One region of the Alkalihalobacillus sp. NPDC127517 genome, then DNA from elsewhere that is predicted to be linked to it. Evidence: riboswitches for the same ligand, from Rfam matches in the RefSeq annotation. Region 1 holds a riboswitch; each other region holds the start of a gene.
The links. Region 1 has a riboswitch for S-adenosylmethionine ahead of ACQKKO_RS07975 (5-methyltetrahydropteroyltriglutamate--homocysteine S-methyltransferase). Riboswitches for the same ligand answer to the same signal wherever they lie in the genome.
Positions count from the first base shown of each region.

Region 2: it holds a riboswitch for S-adenosylmethionine, as region 1 does, so the genes downstream of both, ACQKKO_RS08560 (LLM class flavin-dependent oxidoreductase) here and ACQKKO_RS07975 (5-methyltetrahydropteroyltriglutamate--homocysteine S-methyltransferase) in region 1, are expected to answer to the same signal.
Region 3: it holds a riboswitch for S-adenosylmethionine, as region 1 does, so the genes downstream of both, ACQKKO_RS05450 (transporter substrate-binding domain-containing protein) here and ACQKKO_RS07975 (5-methyltetrahydropteroyltriglutamate--homocysteine S-methyltransferase) in region 1, are expected to answer to the same signal.

Region 1 is NZ_JBNNQX010000005.1:108,051-111,324, forward strand. It holds gene ACQKKO_RS07965 (Gfo/Idh/MocA family protein) at 1-207, shown strand, start outside; gene ACQKKO_RS07970 (nucleotidyltransferase domain-containing protein) at 266-973, shown strand; SAM riboswitch class I at 1,045-1,149, shown strand; gene ACQKKO_RS07975 (5-methyltetrahydropteroyltriglutamate--homocysteine S-methyltransferase) at 1,244-2,335, shown strand; gene ACQKKO_RS07980 (heavy metal translocating P-type ATPase) at 3,093-3,274, opposite strand, start outside.
Region 2 is NZ_JBNNQX010000005.1:219,004-222,277, forward strand. It holds gene ACQKKO_RS08555 (ATP-grasp domain-containing protein) at 1-318, opposite strand, end outside; gene ACQKKO_RS08560 (LLM class flavin-dependent oxidoreductase) at 320-1,375, opposite strand; SAM riboswitch class I at 1,437-1,542, opposite strand; gene ACQKKO_RS08565 (hypothetical protein) at 1,598-1,810, opposite strand; gene ACQKKO_RS08570 (VOC family protein) at 1,968-2,396, opposite strand; gene ACQKKO_RS08575 (sigma-O factor regulator RsoA) at 2,414-2,659, opposite strand; gene ACQKKO_RS08580 (sigma-70 family RNA polymerase sigma factor) at 2,652-3,274, opposite strand, start outside.
Region 3 is NZ_JBNNQX010000003.1:255,062-258,335, forward strand. It holds gene ACQKKO_RS05440 (amino acid ABC transporter ATP-binding protein) at 1-385, opposite strand, end outside; gene ACQKKO_RS05445 (amino acid ABC transporter permease) at 382-1,104, opposite strand; gene ACQKKO_RS05450 (transporter substrate-binding domain-containing protein) at 1,126-1,938, opposite strand; SAM riboswitch class I at 2,025-2,133, opposite strand; gene ACQKKO_RS05455 (hypothetical protein) at 2,452-2,847, opposite strand; gene ACQKKO_RS05460 (hypothetical protein) at 2,831-3,124, opposite strand; gene ACQKKO_RS05465 (SH3 domain-containing protein) at 3,252-3,274, opposite strand, start outside.

The DNA.
Region 1 (3,274 bases):
AACACACTTGAACTAATTACTGCAATCTATAAGTCTGCCAGTGAGAAAAGGACTGTTACACTTCCCATTCAGCCAAGTGACTCTTTTTATACAAAAGAAAGTATCTTAGAAAATACAACCTATTTCTATGAAAAAACAAATACTGTCGACCGTTTTGATACAGAAGAAATTACAACAGGGCGGGAGTATGACGAAAATAAAGGGTAGGATCTGTGTGGTGTGGTTTGGTATGATGAAATAAATTCCAGTTAAAGGAGAATAAATTATGCCAAGCCCTACTCAACAGATCGCCAACTCTTTTGTCAATCAATTCTTTCCATCCTCTCAATTCGCTATACTAGCTGGCAGTGCTTCAAGAGGAGAGGAAACACCTACATCAGATGTAGATCTAGTCATATTTGATGAAAATCTTCTTCCTTACAGAGAGAGCTTTGCATATCAGGGAAAGCGCATCGAAGCCTTTATCCATAATCAAGATTCATATGTAGCAGAGTTTGATCGAGAGAAAGAGATTGGTCGCCCCATTTTAGGGAACATGATAAAAGAAGGTATTTTACTAAAAGAACATGAATCTTATTTTTCTATTTTAGAGGCAGCAAAAAAACATGTCTCAGCTGGCCCGATCCCACTAAACAAAGCGTACATTCAGGCCTCGAGATATTTTATAGGGGACCTGGTCGATGATTTTTGTGATGCGAAACATAAACAAGAAGCTCTTATCACATTGAATCAACTATCACTTGAATTACCCGATTTTATCTTGCGGTTAAACAGTCAATGGTCAGGTAGAGGCAAAGGTTTAACAAGAGCCTTATATGAGTATAACAAAGAGCTAGCTGATGCGTTTTTCAGTGCATTAGAAGCCTTTTATCATGACGAAAACAAAGAACCATTTTTTCAATTTGCCACCGAAATCTATAAACCTCTTGGCGGATTTCTATTTGAGGGCTTCTCAATGGGTAAAAATTCATAATATAAATAACTTATTGACAACCACTACGTATAAAACGTATAGTAAGTCTATTAACTGAATAATGTAATTATTTCTTATCCAGAGAGGTGGAGGGAATGGCCCTTTGAAACCTCGGCAACAGACTTAACTCAAGAACTGTGCCAATTCCTGTAGTTGCGATACTACAAAGATAAGAAGAGCAGTCGATTAATAGATACTCGAACCCCTCTTCTTATATCCGAAGAGGGGTTTTTTAGTAGAAAAAATAGAGAGAATTGGAGAGAGACAACCATGACAAACGCACCGTTCAAAGCAGATCACGTAGGAAGCTTATTACGCCCAGAAAGCATTCACAAAGCGAGAAAAGACTTTAAAGATGGTACCATCACAGCACAGGAACTATACGACATTGAAACAACTGAAATTAAGAGAGTAGTTGATAAACAAATAGAAGTGGGTCTTGAAGCCGTTACAGATGGAGAATTCAGACGCAGATTCTGGCACACCGATTTCCTAGAACACTTAACAGGTGTAGAGGGCTATGTTCCAGAACATGGGTATAAGTTTAAAGGAGAAGAAACGGAAGCGTACGATGTCCGTGCAACAGGGAAGATTTCGTTTAATCAAGATCATCCACATGTTAAAGAATTTATTGAGTTTAAAGAAATTGTTGGCGAACGCGCTGTAGCAAAGCAGACCATTCCAAGTCCAAATCAATTATTTAATGCAGGAATTCGTAACGTGGAGATCTATCCAAACCTTGATGATTTCACGAATGATGTTATTCAAACATACCGTGACGCGGTTCAAGCCTTTTATGATGCGGGCTGCCGTTACCTACAGCTAGATGATGTGTACATTGCTGGCTTAAACTCAGAGCACATTCCGTTTAATGACAGTGGTTTAAATCGCCAGGAGCTGATCGATCTAGCATTACACGTCATTAACAGCGTCTTAGAAGACAAGCCTGAAGATTTAGTGATCACAACACATCTGTGCCGTGGAAACTATCGTTCAAACTGGGCATTCGAAGGCAGCTACGCGAAGATTGCTCCAACCTTATTCGCGAAAGAAAAAGTAGACGGCTTCTTTTTAGAATATGATGATGATCGCTCAGGTGATTTTGAGCCATTAGACCACATTCCAAATGGCGGCCCACAAGTAGTGCTTGGCTTATTCACATCAAAGCATGGCCAGCTCGAAGACAAAGAAACGATCAAGGCACGCTTAGAAGAAGCTACACAATTTGTATCTGCTGATCAGATCTGCCTAAGCCCACAATGCGGTTTCGCTTCCACTCACCACGGAAACATTTTGACAGAAGAAGAGCAGTGGGAAAAATTAAAATATGTTGTAGACCTTTCTAAAGAGCTTTTAGGCTAGGAAGGCATTGAAGACACCTACCTTTTGTGGAGTTAGGTGTCTTCTTTTCTTGGAGGTGGTTTTGCCCAATCAAAGAACCACATGAATCCAACTACGACAAGTGAGTAAACGAGTGTCTTGCTGAGGATTTGATTAAGGTCGAAGCTTTCCCCACTCCACAATGGTCTGATCAAATTGTACGTTCCATAAATAAAAAATAGGATTAGGAACATTCTTAAATTACGGTTTTTGAGGAGTTTCACAGGTAGCACCACCTCCTTTATATGGAAATTAGGTTATATCGAATTTAACATACTGGAAATGAATTATAAACCTTTAAGTTCCTGGTTGAGCGGGGAAAGGTCTTGCTAATCTGTGGAGAGGGCTTGGTAATGATTTGCGGGGTCTTGCTAATGAGGGTTGGATCTTGGTAAGAAGTCTTCTTTCCTTGGTATCAGATCCCTGTTCTTGGTGGACCCCCTCTCTCCTCTTGATAAAATGGAAAAAGCTCTTGCTAACGAATCTGCGATCTTAATTAAACGTTTGTTTAGCTTGGTTTAGAGCCTGTTGTTCTTGGTAAAATGTCTCCGCAACCGAAAAAACGTCGGACCCTTTTGAGTTCGACGTTTCTTTGTTGATTCTGCTGTCTCTTTGTTAATTCCAGCTTCTATTCGTTGATTCAGCGGTCTCTTCATTGATTTCAGCTTCTCTATATTGATTCCGCTCTCTCTTTATAAATTCCGCAATACCTCTTCGTTGATTCCAGCAATCTCCCACTTCATTCCTTCACTCTCAACAGCCTTAATCCATTCGCTGTCACCAAAAGTGTCGCTCCAACATCAGCAAGGATCGCAATCCAAAGTGTGAGCCAGCCGGGCACAACGAGCATGAGCGCGAGTAACTTAATTCCAAGTGAGAAGGTAATGTTCTGCTTGATGATAGTGAGTGCGCGGCGGCTGA
Region 2 (3,274 bases), 110 kb from region 1:
GAATTTTTCAAGCTCCATATATTGAACCACCTTACTCACCTCAAGCTGCAATGCCCGGCTATTATTAATTACCGTACGACCGTAACGTTCGAGCCAAGCCAGCACTGCTGCTGCAAGCTCAGGCGCATAACGGTGACCTCGCGTGTGAGAAGAAGCACTCATACGCGAATAAAATATACCTTCAGGAGGAGCATCGTTTAGATTAATAGCTCCACTGCCTAAATGCCAATCCTCATATGGTAAGCCTAACTCTTCTAATCTGTTAAATAAGTGGACGGTCCACTCCTGATTTTCATGTATGACATAGATCTTCTTCATCTTAGATTGTCTCCTTTGTTTGCTTTCTTAGTTGTTCAACAACGGGCATCACATCGCGAGCGAAGCGTTCCATTTCTTCATATTGCGGCGAGCATTGTAAGAGCACTAGATCAAGCCCAACCTCTTCATACTCCAAAATTCGTTTGGCAATCATCTCTGGTGTGCCAATCAATTCAGGTCGTAACCCGCGGTTGGATACAGAGTAGTCTTGCAGTTTAATTTGCTGTTCCAGCTGCGATTTGCTTGTAAAATCATCGTATCCCGCATAGGCATCAGATTCCTTCACATCCGTAATGCGGGCAAGCTCAGCCTGGGCTTCTTCTTCAGTATCACGACAAATGACGTAAGCCGCCATTCCAAAACGTGAAAATGGTGTGTGCCCCGTTTTCTTCCGACGTTCCTTCATATCAGCAATCTTCGCGCGGATCTCTTCTACTGTACCACCGTGCATCACGTAGGCGTCACATTTTTCAGCGATTGTTGTTTTGCCCTGCTCACTCTCACCACCAGCATAAAGAATCGGATTTGGACGCTGAACAGGTTTTGGTGAAAGCTTCGTATCCTTTAACTGATAGTAAGTTCCATCATAAGTGAAGGAGTCTTCTGTCCACAGTCCTTTTAACACATCAATGAACTCCTCGGTTCGTGCATAGCGCTCATCGTGCTCTGTGAATACTCCACCATATTGTCGCGCTTCCTCAGCCCACCAGGCAGACACAACATTTAACGTAAACCGACCGTTACTAATCTGATCAATATTCGCCGCCATCTTTGCCGTAGTCGCTGGATTATGGAACCCCGGACGAATCGCCGTCATTAACTCTATTTTTGAGGTAACCGCAGCAAGCGCCGCAGCTGTAGTCCATGCCTCGAGCACATCTTCACCTGGACCCTTTATATCATTTAAGTAAAGTTCAGCAAGGAGAGTTGTATCGTATCCCCAATCCTCCGCTGCTTGAATCACTTTTTTTGCATAATCAAAGGTTGCCGGCATCTGTTCATCTTGAACATTGCGTAACCACCCTCCAAAAATCGGTAGCCAAAACCCATATTTCATTTGATACGCCCCCACTCTATAATAAAAAAAACACCTCTTCGATAAGAAGACGTGTGCGTACTCCTTATCTATCAGAATGATCATCATTCTGCTGGATTTGGCACCTGTACATCTGTGTCGGTTGCCGGGCTTCATAGGGCCAGTCCCTCTGCCTCTCTTGATAAGATATATGATTGTCTATTAATTTTATCAGATTAATCAGATTTACTCAAACATAGAGTTTCAAGATGCATTCTCTCGCGTTTTATGACGAACTGAGCGAAAAATTAAATAAATGATAAGTATTCCTAGAACAATGACTAATGCTGATTTGATGGGAGTTGGCTCTCCGATCATGTTCTGCAATAGATCACCTGGACTAAAGGGGACGCCGAGCCATCTTAAGATTCCTTGAGCTAAAAAATAGAATACTATCCCTAGGATAAACCACTTCATAAAGCCGCCCACCACCTCATGATTCAGAAAATAGATTATATTCAGTGTATCAAGAATTGATGTGTTTGAAAAGGATGAGGGTGTGTAATGCTCCATTCTGCTCTCTAACGTTCCAATCCACCTCCCCCCCAAAAAAACAGCAAGCATCCGAAGATACTTACTGCTTGGCATGGGCTTCTTCTGCTGCTGCCATGTCCATATGAAAGAACTCCCAAAGGTGGCCATCGATGTCTGCGAAGCTCCATCCATACATGAATCCGTGATCCTGTGGTTCATTATAAGCTCCTGCTCCTGCAGCGAGTGCTCGATTTACAACCTCGTCCACTTCTTCTCGGCTATCAAGGGAGAGCGCGACAATCGCTTCGGAGTGAGTGCTTGTGTTTGGGATTTCTTTTTTGGTGAACGATGTGTAGCGGTCTTCTTCAAGAAGCATCACATAAATGGTTTCGTTAACGACCATGCATGTTGCACTTTCGTCTTCGAATTGTTGATTAAACGTAAAGCCAACCTCTGTAAAAAAGGACTTTGATTTTTGTAGATTCTTGACTGGAAGATTCACAAAGATTTGTCTTGCCTTAATATTCATCCGTTACCCTACTCTCATCATTTTGTTCCCTTATAATTCGCCTTCTTTTTGCTAGTTCCTGCTTTTGTATCGTTCTCTTTTGCTGTGTATTCAAAAAAACCTGGAACGTCATAAGTGTTTACCTTATCAATCGATTCCATAACCTTCATCTTAATTTCTTGTTCAACGTCTTCTCGGTACTGCCAAGGGATGTGACGAATGCTTTTCTTGATCTTCGGCTCCATCTTCTCAATGAGATCTTTTTGTCTTTTCGTATCAATCATGCTTGTCCTCCTGATCTATAGCTGTTCTTAATTTTGAAAGAGCTCTTGTCGCAATTTGAGAAACATTCTGTGGTGTACTTCCAAGCCTTTTGGCAATGGCCTTATGACTGAGTCCATCTAGAAAATAGAGGTTCAGCACCTGCTTTTGCTTCTCAGAGAGCTTGAGAAACTGTTTGTATAGTGCCGGATTCTCAATCATTTCCTCCAAATGCTGCCCTCCATCTGTGACAAGACTCTCTACGCTTGGACCCTTCGATTCTAAGACATCATGAAGATAGAGTGAGTGATCGTCTGAGAGTGGTTGGTCCATCACATAGGAATGGCGTGCGAAATGACGCCTGTAGCGTTTGCTTACATCAATAGAATAAAAGTGGATCAGTTGCGAAAGATATTTCACTAGTCGAAGCTCCATATAAAAACTACGAAAATATTCATTCACAGCCTCCCTATTTTTAACTGTTGGTTCTACAATACTTTCTATTAACAGCTCCATATGCTGTTCTTCTTCAAGAAATGCTTTAATGACTGGTGTGTTAAGAGCCTTTTCATAGGTTATGACAAACTCTCTAAACTCATTTGACTCCTGATAGGCACGTTGGTTTACTAACTCCATCA
Region 3 (3,274 bases), on a different contig from region 1:
GACCCACACGCTCTAAAATATCAATGCTCTTTTGCTTCGCTTCATTCTTTTTCAGCTGCTTCACACTCGTTAAACCAATCATCACATTATCGAGCACCGTTAAGTTCTTGAACAGGTTATACTGCTGGAACACCATGCCGGTAGACGTCCTAAGTGCCAGAATCTCTTTCTTACTAGCCGACTCCACATTTACTCTTTTCCCACTCACTTCAACGAAGCCACTTGTTGGCTCCTCAAGAAAGTTCATGCAACGCAGGAGTGTTGATTTGCCTGAGCCACTTGGACCTAAGATCGCCACAACCTCTCCTTTGTTCACCGAAAGATCAATCCCCTTTAGCACATGGTGTTTCCCAAAGTACTTATGTAAATTCTCTAGCTTGATCATGATGCAATCCCTCTTTCATATCTGCGCGCCCGTTTCTCAATGATCACAAGCACCCTCTCCACCATCAGGCACACGATCCAATAAATAATCGACACCGCAATATACACTTCAAAAAAGGCTAACCCACGCGAGCCAAGAATCTTCGCCTGGCCCATAATATCGATCACGCCAATAATAAAGACAAGTGACGTATCCTTAATCGTAGTAATGAACATATTTCCAAGGTTCGGGATCGCTACAATTAAGGCCTGCGGGAAAATAATCTTCAGCATCATCTGCGTCGGCTTCATCCCAATCGCCTTTGCCGCCTCAAACTGCCCGCGATCCACCGACTCAATTGCCGAACGAATCGTCTCTGATAAATACGCACCTAGATTAAAGGAAAAGGCTAAGAGAGCGTACACCTCTGGAGCAATCAGATTCACATCGAGCCCAAGCAGCCACCCTTGTTCCCGCTGCAGAAAATAGATCACCTTAGGAATCCCGTAGAAGACGAGATACAGCTGCACTAAAAGCGGTGTGCCCCTCACAAACGAAACATAGACTGATGTTATCACCCGCAATACAGGAACCCGGTAAATTTTAATCAATGCAGTCCCAAGCCCAATCACTAAACTTAAGGTGAGCGATCCTACCGCAATCCCAAGCGTAATTGGCAGCCGCGCTAAAATATATGGAATGCTTTCAATTAGAAATTGAAGGTCTAGTAAGTTCTCCATGATGTCTTCCCCTCTTCCACTCTATTCCGGAATATACTCTCCACCTGTCCACTTCACTGAAAGCTCGGCAAGCGTCCCGTCTTCTTTCAGTTCCTTTAAGATCGGATCAATTAGCTTCTGTAGCTCCTCGCCCTCTTCCGACTGTGCGAACACAATGCCCATATTGTCATTCACTAACGACTGACCCACAATCTCAACATCTAAGTCATATTTATCGAGCACCGTATCAATCATAATTGGATCATTTACATACGCATCCACGCGCCCGTTCTGAACGTCCTGCAGGATCTCAGCAGGTGTACCACTCTCACTGTACTCCAGTTGAATTGGGTTCTCCGCATCCTTGTTGTATTCCTCAAGCAACAGCGTATACGAATCCCCAGCGAGCGCCCCGACCTTTTTCCCCTCTAGATCCTCAATCATCTCAATATCCTCTTCACCCGACTTCACCACAATCACCGTCTCCGCAGCAAAGTACGACTCCTCTGAGAACAAATACTTCTCCTCACGCTCAGGCGTTTTCGCCACCTGATCCGCCACTACCTGAATCTTATTGGATTCAAGCGCCAGGAACATACTATCCCAAGGCGTCGCCACAAAATCAAACGCATAGCCATCCAAGCGCTTATCGATCTCCTGGACCACCTCAATATCATAACCAGTTAGTTCATTGCTCTCATCCGCAAACGCGAAAGGTGGGTAATCATTCTGCGTACCAACTAAGATGACCTGTTCATTTGTTGTGGTATTTCCAACAGAACACCCACCTGCTAGAACCGCCAAACCAAGAACCGCAACAACCGATTGAGTCAAACGAGCATGTCTTTTCATCATGTAAACTCTCCCCTTTTATGTAGATGCATAGTTGAATAAACAATCAAAAAACGCCCCTTTCATCAGAAAGAGGCGTTTCAATAAAAAACTTATCTCTCAGAATGAAATCATTCTGCAGGAAGTAGCACCTTTCATGTCACACATGATGGTTGCCGGACGTCATCGGGCCTGTCCCTCAGTCACTCTGGATAAGATATGAAGTTATATGTATTTCACAATGTTATGAAAGTTTTGGGGTTTTGTCAATTGGGGAATATGATTTTTTCATTCCATCAATGCGTTTAAAATCTGATTCATTTAATTAGAAATTAGTTTGTTATTTAACTTTTACTATTTAATAGTGGCGTATATGCTTTTACTCCTAGTTTATCTAGCATCTTTATAATAGTAAGCATAGCACGCTCTGTGTTAATCTTTGCCTCAATATAATACGTTTCTCCTGTTAACAAAGATTGATACTCTCGGCTTGTTGTGAATTTTCTACGGTTAATATGCACCGGTTGCAACGCAATATCATAATGGGAGTTTATGCTCCTCAATCCAACGCAATATATTAATCCAGAGATGAGTAACACTTTCTCCCCTAATTACGGCCTGAATTCCTTTATCATGAATTACAATTTCTAACTCATCCCACCTTTTATTAATAGATCTATGAAATGGCGAGACAAAATTCCATAACTCATCGACATCATTTTCCTCATCTAAAATCCAACGTATCTTCCTAAATATATCACCGTATGTCTCTGTAACGATTTTTTTAACGTAATCTCTTTCCTCACTTTCTTCTTCATTTGAGATACTTGTAATTGCATTAATTACATCTTCAAATCGAACATAAATTGAACGAACTAGTAGTCTCTCTTCTTCTATCGTAGCAAGTTTTTCTCTTTTATTTTTGTATGGCATACGTAGTGCATCTACATATTGTTGAATCGAAGGTATGATAGACCTGATTAAAACAAATTATGTTAAAGGGGCCCATTGCCTTTTCATCATTATTTTTTACTACCTTATGCTTTTTACGAAAAATATAAATAAGGTATAAATATTTGGCCTCTTCTCTAACTTTTTCTCCTTTAAACCTAATACGTTCGAATCTTGTGAACAAAATATTATGCTCTTTGTGTCGAAATTCAACAAATTCTGTGTCCATTCCTTCAACTTTAAAGTGCTCTTTTTTCATGAGTATCTCCTCCATTATCTTAATGATGAAAAATTCCCATGTAAACAGTTGTGCACCAATACAAGATTACCTTTTTAAAAAAGAAAAAGAGTAGTATGAAACTACCCTTTTCAGAAATGACATAATTTTATTTATTTAATTTCTCTAAAT